One region of the Methylobacterium fujisawaense genome, then DNA from elsewhere that is predicted to be linked to it. Evidence: riboswitches for the same ligand, from Rfam matches in the RefSeq annotation. Region 1 holds a riboswitch; each other region holds the start of a gene.

Evidence for each region. Region 1 has a riboswitch for cobalamin ahead of ABC766_RS04795 (TonB-dependent siderophore receptor). Riboswitches for the same ligand answer to the same signal wherever they lie in the genome.
Region 2: linked by a shared signal. The riboswitch ahead of ABC766_RS09400 (TonB-dependent siderophore receptor) and the one ahead of ABC766_RS04795 (TonB-dependent siderophore receptor) in region 1 are both predicted to bind cobalamin.
Region 3: linked by a shared signal. The riboswitch ahead of ABC766_RS07175 (TonB-dependent siderophore receptor) and the one ahead of ABC766_RS04795 (TonB-dependent siderophore receptor) in region 1 are both predicted to bind cobalamin.
Region 4: linked by a shared signal. The riboswitch ahead of ABC766_RS23945 (CbtB domain-containing protein) and the one ahead of ABC766_RS04795 (TonB-dependent siderophore receptor) in region 1 are both predicted to bind cobalamin.

What each region holds. Positions count from the first base shown of each region.
Region 1 is NZ_CP155000.1:1,021,218-1,023,411, reverse strand. It holds gene ABC766_RS04805 (RluA family pseudouridine synthase) at 1-139, opposite strand, end outside; gene ABC766_RS04800 (NUDIX hydrolase) at 282-716, opposite strand; cobalamin riboswitch at 856-1,048, shown strand; gene ABC766_RS04795 (TonB-dependent siderophore receptor) at 1,333-2,194, shown strand, end outside.
Region 2 is NZ_CP155000.1:1,977,562-1,979,755, forward strand. It holds gene ABC766_RS09400 (TonB-dependent siderophore receptor) at 1-950, opposite strand, end outside; cobalamin riboswitch at 1,142-1,348, opposite strand; gene ABC766_RS09405 (hypothetical protein) at 1,916-2,116, opposite strand.
Region 3 is NZ_CP155000.1:1,488,306-1,490,499, reverse strand. It holds gene ABC766_RS07175 (TonB-dependent siderophore receptor) at 1-1,415, opposite strand, end outside; cobalamin riboswitch at 1,735-1,927, opposite strand; gene ABC766_RS07170 (hypothetical protein) at 2,094-2,194, opposite strand, start outside.
Region 4 is NZ_CP155000.1:5,045,186-5,047,379, forward strand. It holds gene ABC766_RS23935 (DUF1636 domain-containing protein) at 1-24, opposite strand, end outside; gene ABC766_RS23940 (CbtA family protein) at 17-754, opposite strand; gene ABC766_RS23945 (CbtB domain-containing protein) at 771-953, opposite strand; cobalamin riboswitch at 990-1,182, opposite strand; gene ABC766_RS23950 (discoidin domain-containing protein) at 1,349-2,194, shown strand, end outside.

The DNA.
Region 1 (2,194 bases):
CGCGGGCGCTGGTGCGCGGGCCCGTACGGGCACGGCCGTCGGCCTGGAACTTGCCGGGCTTGAACTTGCCCGCATCGAACTTGCCGGCCTGAGGCTTGCGCCCCTTCGGCCCGCCGCTTTTGGGAGGTCGTGTCGTCATGCTTCCGCCGGCACCCGTCTCCGCTTCGGACGGAGCGTCCGGGCGCATGGGCCGCGGCGTCGCGGACGTCCGGACCGATGGGATTGCACGGCTGTAGCATCGCCCGCGCGCAGCGGCAAAGGCGGCAGCGCGATCGCGCCCGTCAGGGCTCCGCGTCCCACGCCGCGCGGAGCCAGGCCTTCAGGCCGGTCGGGAAGAGTTCCGGCCCGCCCGGGACGTCGAGCCCGTCGAGATCGCACCACCGCGCCACGCAGGCGGTGCCGCAATCCTCGTGGAAGACGAAGCGCTCCTGTCCGTCGAACCGGCCGGGCGGCAGGGCGACCGGGAACAGGAACAGCACCTCGTGCCCGACCTGCCCCTCGTGCAGGAAGATGTTCTCCACGACGCGCGGGCCGCCGAGCACCGTGACGGTGATGCCGAGCTCCTCTTCGAACTCCCGGATCAGCGCGTCCTCGGCCCTCTCACCGAATGCGACGCTGCCACCGAGGGGCCGGACACCTGTCAGCCGCCCGTCATCCGCATGGATCTCCGCCACCAGCAGGCTATCGCCGCGCCGGGGGAGCCCCAAGGCCTTCACGCGGATCTCCGCAGGGGGACGCCAGACCGTCATGCCGAAACGGCTAGATCGTTCCCGACGGCGCCGCAACGAACCGGCGGGCCGCCGCATCGATCCACGACAACTCCCGGACGTGCGGTTGACGCCCGGACGCACGACGGCCAAGCTGTTCCTCGACGGTTCCCCTCGGGGATCAAAAGGGAACGCGATGAGGGGTCCGCCCCGAAGCCGCGGCTGCCCCCGCAACTGTAAGCGGCGAGCCCTTCACCACCACGTCACTGGGTCACCCCGGGAAGACGGTGCGAGGGCGGCGACCCGCGAGCCAGGAGACCTGCCGTCAGCCGTGGTCACACGCGAAACGCGCCGGGCGGGGTGTCCTGGCGGGTGTCGAGGCGCCGTCGATCCCGAGGGGAGACGGCCGCCGAGGCCTCGTTCGCGGTGACGTGCCACAGCAAGCGCGCCCGCGACGCCGTTCCCATGTCCGTCTCCACCGTTTCACGACCTGCGATCCCTGTTCCGGGAGGCCTCCGCGCACCCGTTCAGGCTCAGGTTTCCAGATGGTCGAGGCATTGTAATGTTATTACAATGCTTATAGGACGAAGGGGCCGGCGCGCGCCGTGTACGGACCGCTTCCCCCATGCTTCTCTCGATCCATCGCGCCCGCTCCGGCGGGCCGGCTCCCCTCTGCGGCGTTCTCCTCGCGCTCCTCGCCAGTCCGACCGCCGCCCAGGAGGCCGTCACCCTGGATGAACTCTCCGTGGCCGGCGCGGGCGGAGACCCGAACCGCGCTGCGCCGAACGGCCTCAATCTGCGCACCCCCGACCGGACCGCGAGTCGCCTCGGTCTGACGCCGCTGGAGACGCCGGCCAGCCTCGACATCGTGTCGGGCGAGACCGCGCGGCTGCGCGGCCAGGATACGATCGCCGAGGCCGTGACCCAGGACGCCACCGGCATCACCACGATCGCGGCACCCGGCAACGGCAACGGCGCCTTCACGTCCCGGGGCTTCGCCGGCCCGAACTCGATCCAGCAGCTCTACGACGGCACGCGCTTCTACGTCGGCGCCAACACGGTGACCTTCCCGTTCGACACGTGGAACGTCGAGCGGATCGAAGTGCTCCGCGGCCCGTCTTCGGTGCTCTACGGCGACGGCGCCATCGGCGGCGTGATCAACGTGGTGCCGAAGAAGCCGGTCTTCGTGCCGATCAACGCCGCCCGCGCCGTTGTCGGCACGGATGGCGTCGCGCGCCTTGCGTTCGATTCGGGCGGTGGAATCGGTCAAGCGGAGTTCGGCGACACCTTCGCGTATCGCCTCAACGTCAGCGGCAATCGCGCCGACGGCTGGATCCGGCCGGAGGGCGATTTCCGCAACCTCGCGGTCTCAGCCGCCCTGCTGTTCCGGCCGAGCGCCGATCTGGCGTTCAGCCTGAGCCACGATCTCGGCTACCAGGAGCCCGCCCGCTACTGGGGCACGCCGCTCGTCGAGGGACGGATCCCGG
Region 2 (2,194 bases), 960 kb from region 1:
TAAGCGGCGAGCCGCATCTGCCAGTTCTCATCGAAGCGATGATCGACGCGGACCTGCAGCGAATTGTTGTTCTGGTAGGTGCTCTGACCGGGCTCGCCGAGGAACCGCGAAAGCGGCAGGAAGCCGAGTTGGCGGTTGAGCGCGATCACGCCCCGGTCGAAGACGATGCGGTTCTTCACGAACTCGGTCTCGACCGTAACGCGTGTGTCCGGCGTGACCTGCCAACTCACCACTGGAGCCACGAGCAGCCGGTCGCTGTCCACGAAGTCGCGGAAGCTGCCGGCCCCCTGTGCGGAGAGATTGAAGCGATAGAGGACTGTCCCGTCCGCGTTCAGGGCACCGCCGGCATCGATGGTACCGCGGGTCAGACCGAACGAATCGACCTGATTGCCGAACTCGACGAACCGTTCGGCGGTGGGTTGCTTGGTGATGAGGTTGACGAGCCCGCCGGGATCGCTGCGTCCGAACAGGGCCGCACCCGGTCCCTTGAGCACCTCGATGCGTTCGATATTCTGCGCGTCGGGCGGAGGCGGGGTCCCACGATTGAGGGGGAAACCGTTCTTGTAGATCTCCGAGGTCGTCACACCACGGATGGCGTAACTGAAGATCGAAAGCCCCCCGAAATTGTTCTGCTGGGCGACGCCGGGCAGATAGTTGAACGCACGGTCCACGCGGGTGGCGGCGAGGTCGGTGATCGTCTCCCGCGGCGCCACGGAGACGGCCACCGGCACGTCGATCTGCGGAGTGGCGGTGCGCGTGGCGCTGACGGCCGTGCCCGCTCCGTATCCCGGCGTCGGGCCGATCAGGCCGATGGTGCCGCGCCCGGAGGCCGTCGTGCGGCCGGCACCCTCCCCGACCTGCTCGACCGAGAGTTCCTCCAACGTCACGCTTTCCTGCGCCCGCACGTCCTCGATCGGGAGCCCGGCCGAGAGGACAGCGGCGAGCGCCAACCGCCGACCGCGATGCGGAGTCCGCGGACGACGCGCTGATGGCGCTGAAAACCGCGCAGGCTCGCCGTGAGACGGACGTTCGGAGGTCGCCACCACACACTCGCTGTTGCCGGGTGGAAGCCACGGGGATACGGGCAGCGTCGCCCACGAGACGGCGACACCGCGCGCTCCGCCGGGGCACCCCGCCCGAGGGACGTCATCGTGCCGAAGGCAGGTCTCCTGGCTCACGGGTCAAAGCGCCCGCCGGACCTTCCCAGTGCAAGCACCAGTGGTCATCGGTGGCAGGCGCTCGCCGCTCACAGTTGCGGGGGCAGCTTCGGATTCGCTCCGAAAAGCGCACCGAATTCCCGTCTTAGCTCCGGGCCGGGACCCGAAGAACCTTGGCCGGACGATATTCGCCACCGGCGCGCATCCGGTCAACGGGCCTGACAAACTTTGTAACAGTGTTACGTTACGTGTGGCGCTATGGCCACAGCCCGATCCTTGTTGGAACGCATGGCTCTCAAGTTGCCGTGATGGGCCGGTTTGGGCTCGGACGACGTGGGTCCGAACGAGATCGGCGGGCCGATGGCGGCTGGATATGCGCCATCCTGAACCGAACGGACGAGCGGTCATCGACGCCCTGTTTCATGCGCCGCTGGGCGCCGAGCGTCTCAGCTGATTGGAGATCCGATGGTCCGCTCTTGGCATCGTGTTGCTGATTGCCGAACGCGCGGCCCGAGCTCATGACCCGGCATACGGTCCTTCGGTGACCCGCTCCATTTCAGGGCCGGCCTTGCCGTCCAGCCTTGGATCGCGGCATGCGTCATCGCCGTAGTCGCGGTGGCCCCGTGCCAAAACTTCTCGTTCGGCGCGAACCCGATACCCTGACCGGCTGGCTTTGCACCGGGCACATGCTCTCGATCGGTTCGGTTCAAAGCCAGCCGGTCAAGTCACAGCGAGAATCTGCGCTCTCTCGATCGCCGCTACATCTTCCGCTCGCGATGGATACGCTTCTTCTTCGGAAGTGCCTTGTGACGGCCGATGGTGACCCTGGCTTCCGACACCGTCGGTCCGGCCAGCGCATTGCCCGGTGCGGGGCCAGCGGCCGTCGCGTCCGCGAACGTGGCGAAGGTCAACAGGGGTAAGGCGGCCAGCGCCGCGCGAAGAGCCCGGATCGTGTGCATAAGCGTTCACTCCTCTGTCTGTGGGCGCCGGGCCGTTTCCGGGGCCGGCCGGATGCGACGAGCGGTCTTCGGTGTGAA
Region 3 (2,194 bases), 470 kb from region 1:
TCGATGTGGAAGGCCGCGCCGGTCACGCTCAACCCGGTGAAGAGGTCGAGCTTGACGCCTGCCTCGTAGCCGAAGCCGGTCTCGGGGGCGAAGGGTCGGGTCGCGATGTCGAAGCCGGTGTTGGGTCGGAACGAGGCCGCCACGTTGCCGTAGAACGAGAGGAAGGAGAGCGGCTGGTAGACGAGACCCGCACGTGGTGAGAAGCCGGTCCGGTCCTGCTCCGTCCGCTCGTTGCCGACCTTGTCGCGGAAGGTCTGGTTGTAGAAATCGGTCCGATTGCCAAGGAGCAGCTTCCACTCCGGGCTGAGCGCGATCTGGTCCTGCACGTAGACGGCGGTGTTCCCGACGTTCTCGCTCGCGCTGTAGCGCCGGGTGAAGGGCGGCTTGGTGTGGCCGTAGACCGGGTTGAACAGGTCGATGGCGAAGGGGTCGAGCCGCGGCGTCGAGCGCAGCAGGTTCTCGGTGCTGTTGTAGCGCTCGTTCTCCAGGCCGAGCAGCACGGTATGGGCGAACGGCCCGGTGTCGAAGTGCCCGACGAGCTCGGCCTGCCCGATGGCCACGCCCCAGGTGAAGTCGTGCCGGCGGAACTCGCGCACCAGGGTGCGGCCGTCGTCGAGAAGGCCGGTCGCGCCGGTCTGCAGGCCGGTCAGGCTGCCGGTGTTGAAGTGTCCGGCGACCCTGAGCTGCCAGTCGGCATTGAAGGCGTGATCGAGGCGGATCTGCAGGATCCCGGCTTCTGACACGGAGTCGTCGCCCGGCTCACCGAAGAAGCGCGAGCGCGGTACGAGGCCGAGGCGGTTGTTCACTGCGACGGTGCCGCGGTCGAAGGTCTGGCGGTTGCGCAGGTACTGCGCCTCGACGGTCAATTTGGTGTCCGGGCTGATCAGCCAGCTCACCACGGGCGCAGCCAGGACGCGGTCGCCGTCAACGAAATCGCGGAAGCTGTCCTGCCGCGCGAGCGCGCCGTTGAAGCGGTAGAGGACGGTGCCCTCCTCGTTCAGTGGCCCGCCGGCGTCGACGGTGGTGCGCGCCGTTCCGAAGCTCCCGAACAGCGTGCCCATCTCGACGAAGGGCAAGGCCACCGGCTGCTTGGTCAGGATGTTGATGGTGCCACCGGGGTCGCTGCGCCCATAGAGTGCCCCGCTCGGTCCTTTAAGCACCTCGATGGACTGCACGTTCTGGGTGTCCGGCGCGCCGTTGTAGCCGCGGGCGATGTTGAAGCCGTTGAAGAAGATGTCCTGGGTGGCGAAGCCGCGCACCGAGTAGAGCGCGAGGTTCTGGGCGCCGAAATCGTTCTGCTTGCCGACTCCCGGCACGTAGTCGAGGGCGCGCTCGACGCGCGTGGCGGCGGTGTCCCGCAGGACCTCCTGGGGCACGACGTCGACCTGCTGGGGCAGCGAGAGCCGCGGCGTCACGGTCTTGGTCCCGCTGTAGAGATCCTTGACTTGGTAGGTCGGCGCGGCGGTGTAGCTGCCCTCGACCGAGAGCGGATCAAGAACCACAGCGGCCGCTGCCTCGGCAGGGTCTCCCTGGGCCAGCGTCGGAGATGCGCCCGGAAGGGCAAGCGCGAGCGTCGCGACGCATGCGCGAAGCTGCCTCTGGCAAATGGAACGGGACACGGGCCTCGGACCTCGGGACGGCAGTGGCACGTCACCGCGAACGAGGCCTCGCCAGCCGCGCTAGCGCACGGCCGTCTCGACACCCGTCAGGACCACCCCGCCCGACGCGTTTCGCGTGTGACCACGGCTGACGGCAGGTCTCCTGGCTCGCGGGTCGCCGCCCTTGCACCGTCTTCCCGGGATAACCCCAGTGACGTTGTGGTGAAGGGCTCGCCGCTTACAGTTGCGGGGACAGCCGTGGCTTCGGGACTAGCCCCAACCACGTTCCCTTTTGATCCCCGAAGGGAACCGTCAAGCTTGAGCTACGCTTCACGAGAATGTGAGTCAACGCACCGGCGGCTGCCGTTCGACGGGCTCCTGTGAAACGGCACGCGTGAGGTCGCGGTGACCTGAGTTGCGTCGGCAGAGTGATGACACCTCAAACTCTCCTTGGGCGGGATCGGGAACGCGCGGCGACGCGGCCAACAGGCTCGCCTACTCGACCTTCAGCCGCTTAGCTGCAGCGGGGCAAAGCATCTTGAACTGCTCGACCATGGGCGGCATGCCCGACGCGCACGAGGTGTCGGCGTCAGCCC
Region 4 (2,194 bases), 2.6 Mb from region 1:
GACGTACAGGACGGTCTCAGGCACGGGCCGTTCCCCGTTGCGTGTCGCGGGAAAACGCCTGCCACGCCCAGCCGAGCCCCAACCCGATCAGGATCCAGAAGACGAAGCTGATCGCCAGCGACCGGGCGGCGAACTGTGCGGCCAGTGCGGCCGGAAGCTCCGACGCGCCCTCCGGTGCCTGCGGGGCGCCGACGACGTGGGGGGTTACGATCAGGACGAGGCCACCCAGGATCGTGATCAGAGCACGGCGGATCGTGATCAGGTAGAGTCCCATTCCGGTCGCCGCCGCGGTCATCACCCACCAGGCCTGCCGCGCGGCCAGCGGTGCAGCGGCGCTGCCGGGCAGTTCCGGCGGCAGGCCGAGGCCCGGCGCAAGGGCGACGCTGGCGAAGCCCGCCACCGCGAAGGCGAGACCGACCTGCGGCGTCGGCTCGCGGCCGCAGGCGATCATCACCGCGCCGAGCAGCAGGGCGTAGCCGACGCCGCCGACGAGGGTCGCAAGACCGGTGAAGGCCATCCGCGGCAGGCCGGGGCCGGGCTGCCATTCCGGTGCCGCGTCGGGTGCGGCATGGTCATGCCCGGCATGGGCCAGCACGATCGGAAGGGCCTTCGCGGCCTGATGCGAGGGTTCCTGCTGCTCGTAGCGCTCGGCCGCGACGATCAGCGGCGAGGTCAGCGTGAGTTCGAGGCCCGTTACAACGGCAGCCGCGAAGAAGCCGGCGGCCAGGGCCGCCGACAGAAGCCGAATGATCATCCCTGCGCCGAGGGCGTCAGTGACAGGGGAAGTTCTGGGTATGGCGGAAGTCGTGCGCCGCGTTGTGGAACGCGATCGCCGGCGAGAAACCCGCCATGAACAGCAGGCCGAGGCCCAGCATGGCCGCGAGCGCGACGGCGACCGGACGCTCCGACGAGCGGGTACCGGCGGCGACGGGGGCGAGGGTCTGAGCGGTCATCGTCGAGTGTCTCCAGCCGCCCCACCGGCGGCATTGCGGGATCCTGTTGCGACGGCAGGTCTCCTGGCTCGCGGCTCGGCGCGCCCACCGCCTTCCCGGATCGCTCCGGTGGCGCTTGGCAGGCGCTCGCCGCTCACAGTTGCGGGGGCAGCCGCGGAATCGGGGCGAAACCCCTCACCGCATTCCCTTTTCACCCCGTTGCCAGGGCACCGTCACCGGCACGTTGTAGACGCATGCCGGCGACGACACAACGGAGCGGCGCCAGATCCGTTCGGATTCCCGTGCGTCCCTTCGCGGGTGGCCGGGCTTGACGTCCGCGCCCTGATGCGGGCACCGCCGCACCGGATGCCCGGCCGGCCCGGCATGGGCGCCTCCGCTCAGCTCTCGGAGACCCGATGGCCCTCGCAGACGATCCGAGCCCGGTCCTCGTCGATCTCGCGACCGGCCGCGCCCCCCGGATCGTACAGGATGAAAACACCGCCTGGCTCGAGATCGATCTGGGCGGTCGCTTTCCGATCCGCGCGGTCGCGCTGCGACCCGTACAGGATACTGTAGCGCCCGAGGTCGGCGATGTGGCCGTCGAGGTCTCGCAGGACGGCGTCACGTGGTCCGCGCCCGACATCGTCGGCTGGACCGCCAAGCCGGGCGCCCTCGTGGCCGCCATCGGAGCCGACGAGCGGGCCTGGGCGCGTCTCGTGCGGATCGCGGTGCCGGATCCGGCGCTCGTCGCAGGCGTCGACATCCGCGCCGATGAAGCCGCCATCGACCTCATCGCCCTGCGGGCGCTGCTCGGGCTCGACATCACGCTCTTGAACGAGAAGCCCGGCGCTAACGTCTACGTCACCTACAATCTCGAAGCCGCGCCTGGCCGGGCTAGCCGCAACCTCGTCGGCCTGTCACTGTTCGAGAACGGCGCCTTCGGCAATTGCCTCGTGCAGTACATCATCGCGGTCTCGATCGCGAAGGCGCTCAACCTGAAATACATCAAGGTCCCGAAGGTCGACCGCAGCAAGGTGATCTTTCTGACCGAGAGGCTGACCTGCGACGGCATCACGTTCATTCCGCCGGACGAGTCGCTTCCGCCGGACGGCTACTTCCTGTCAGGGCTGTATTTCGATCCGACGCAGTTCGAGCGGGTGACGGCGCTGCAGGGCCCGATCGACTCGCGCGCGATCGTTCAGGATGTAATCCGGCCCCTGTTCAACGGCCTGCCGCGGACATTTGCGGCCAAGCCCGACGAT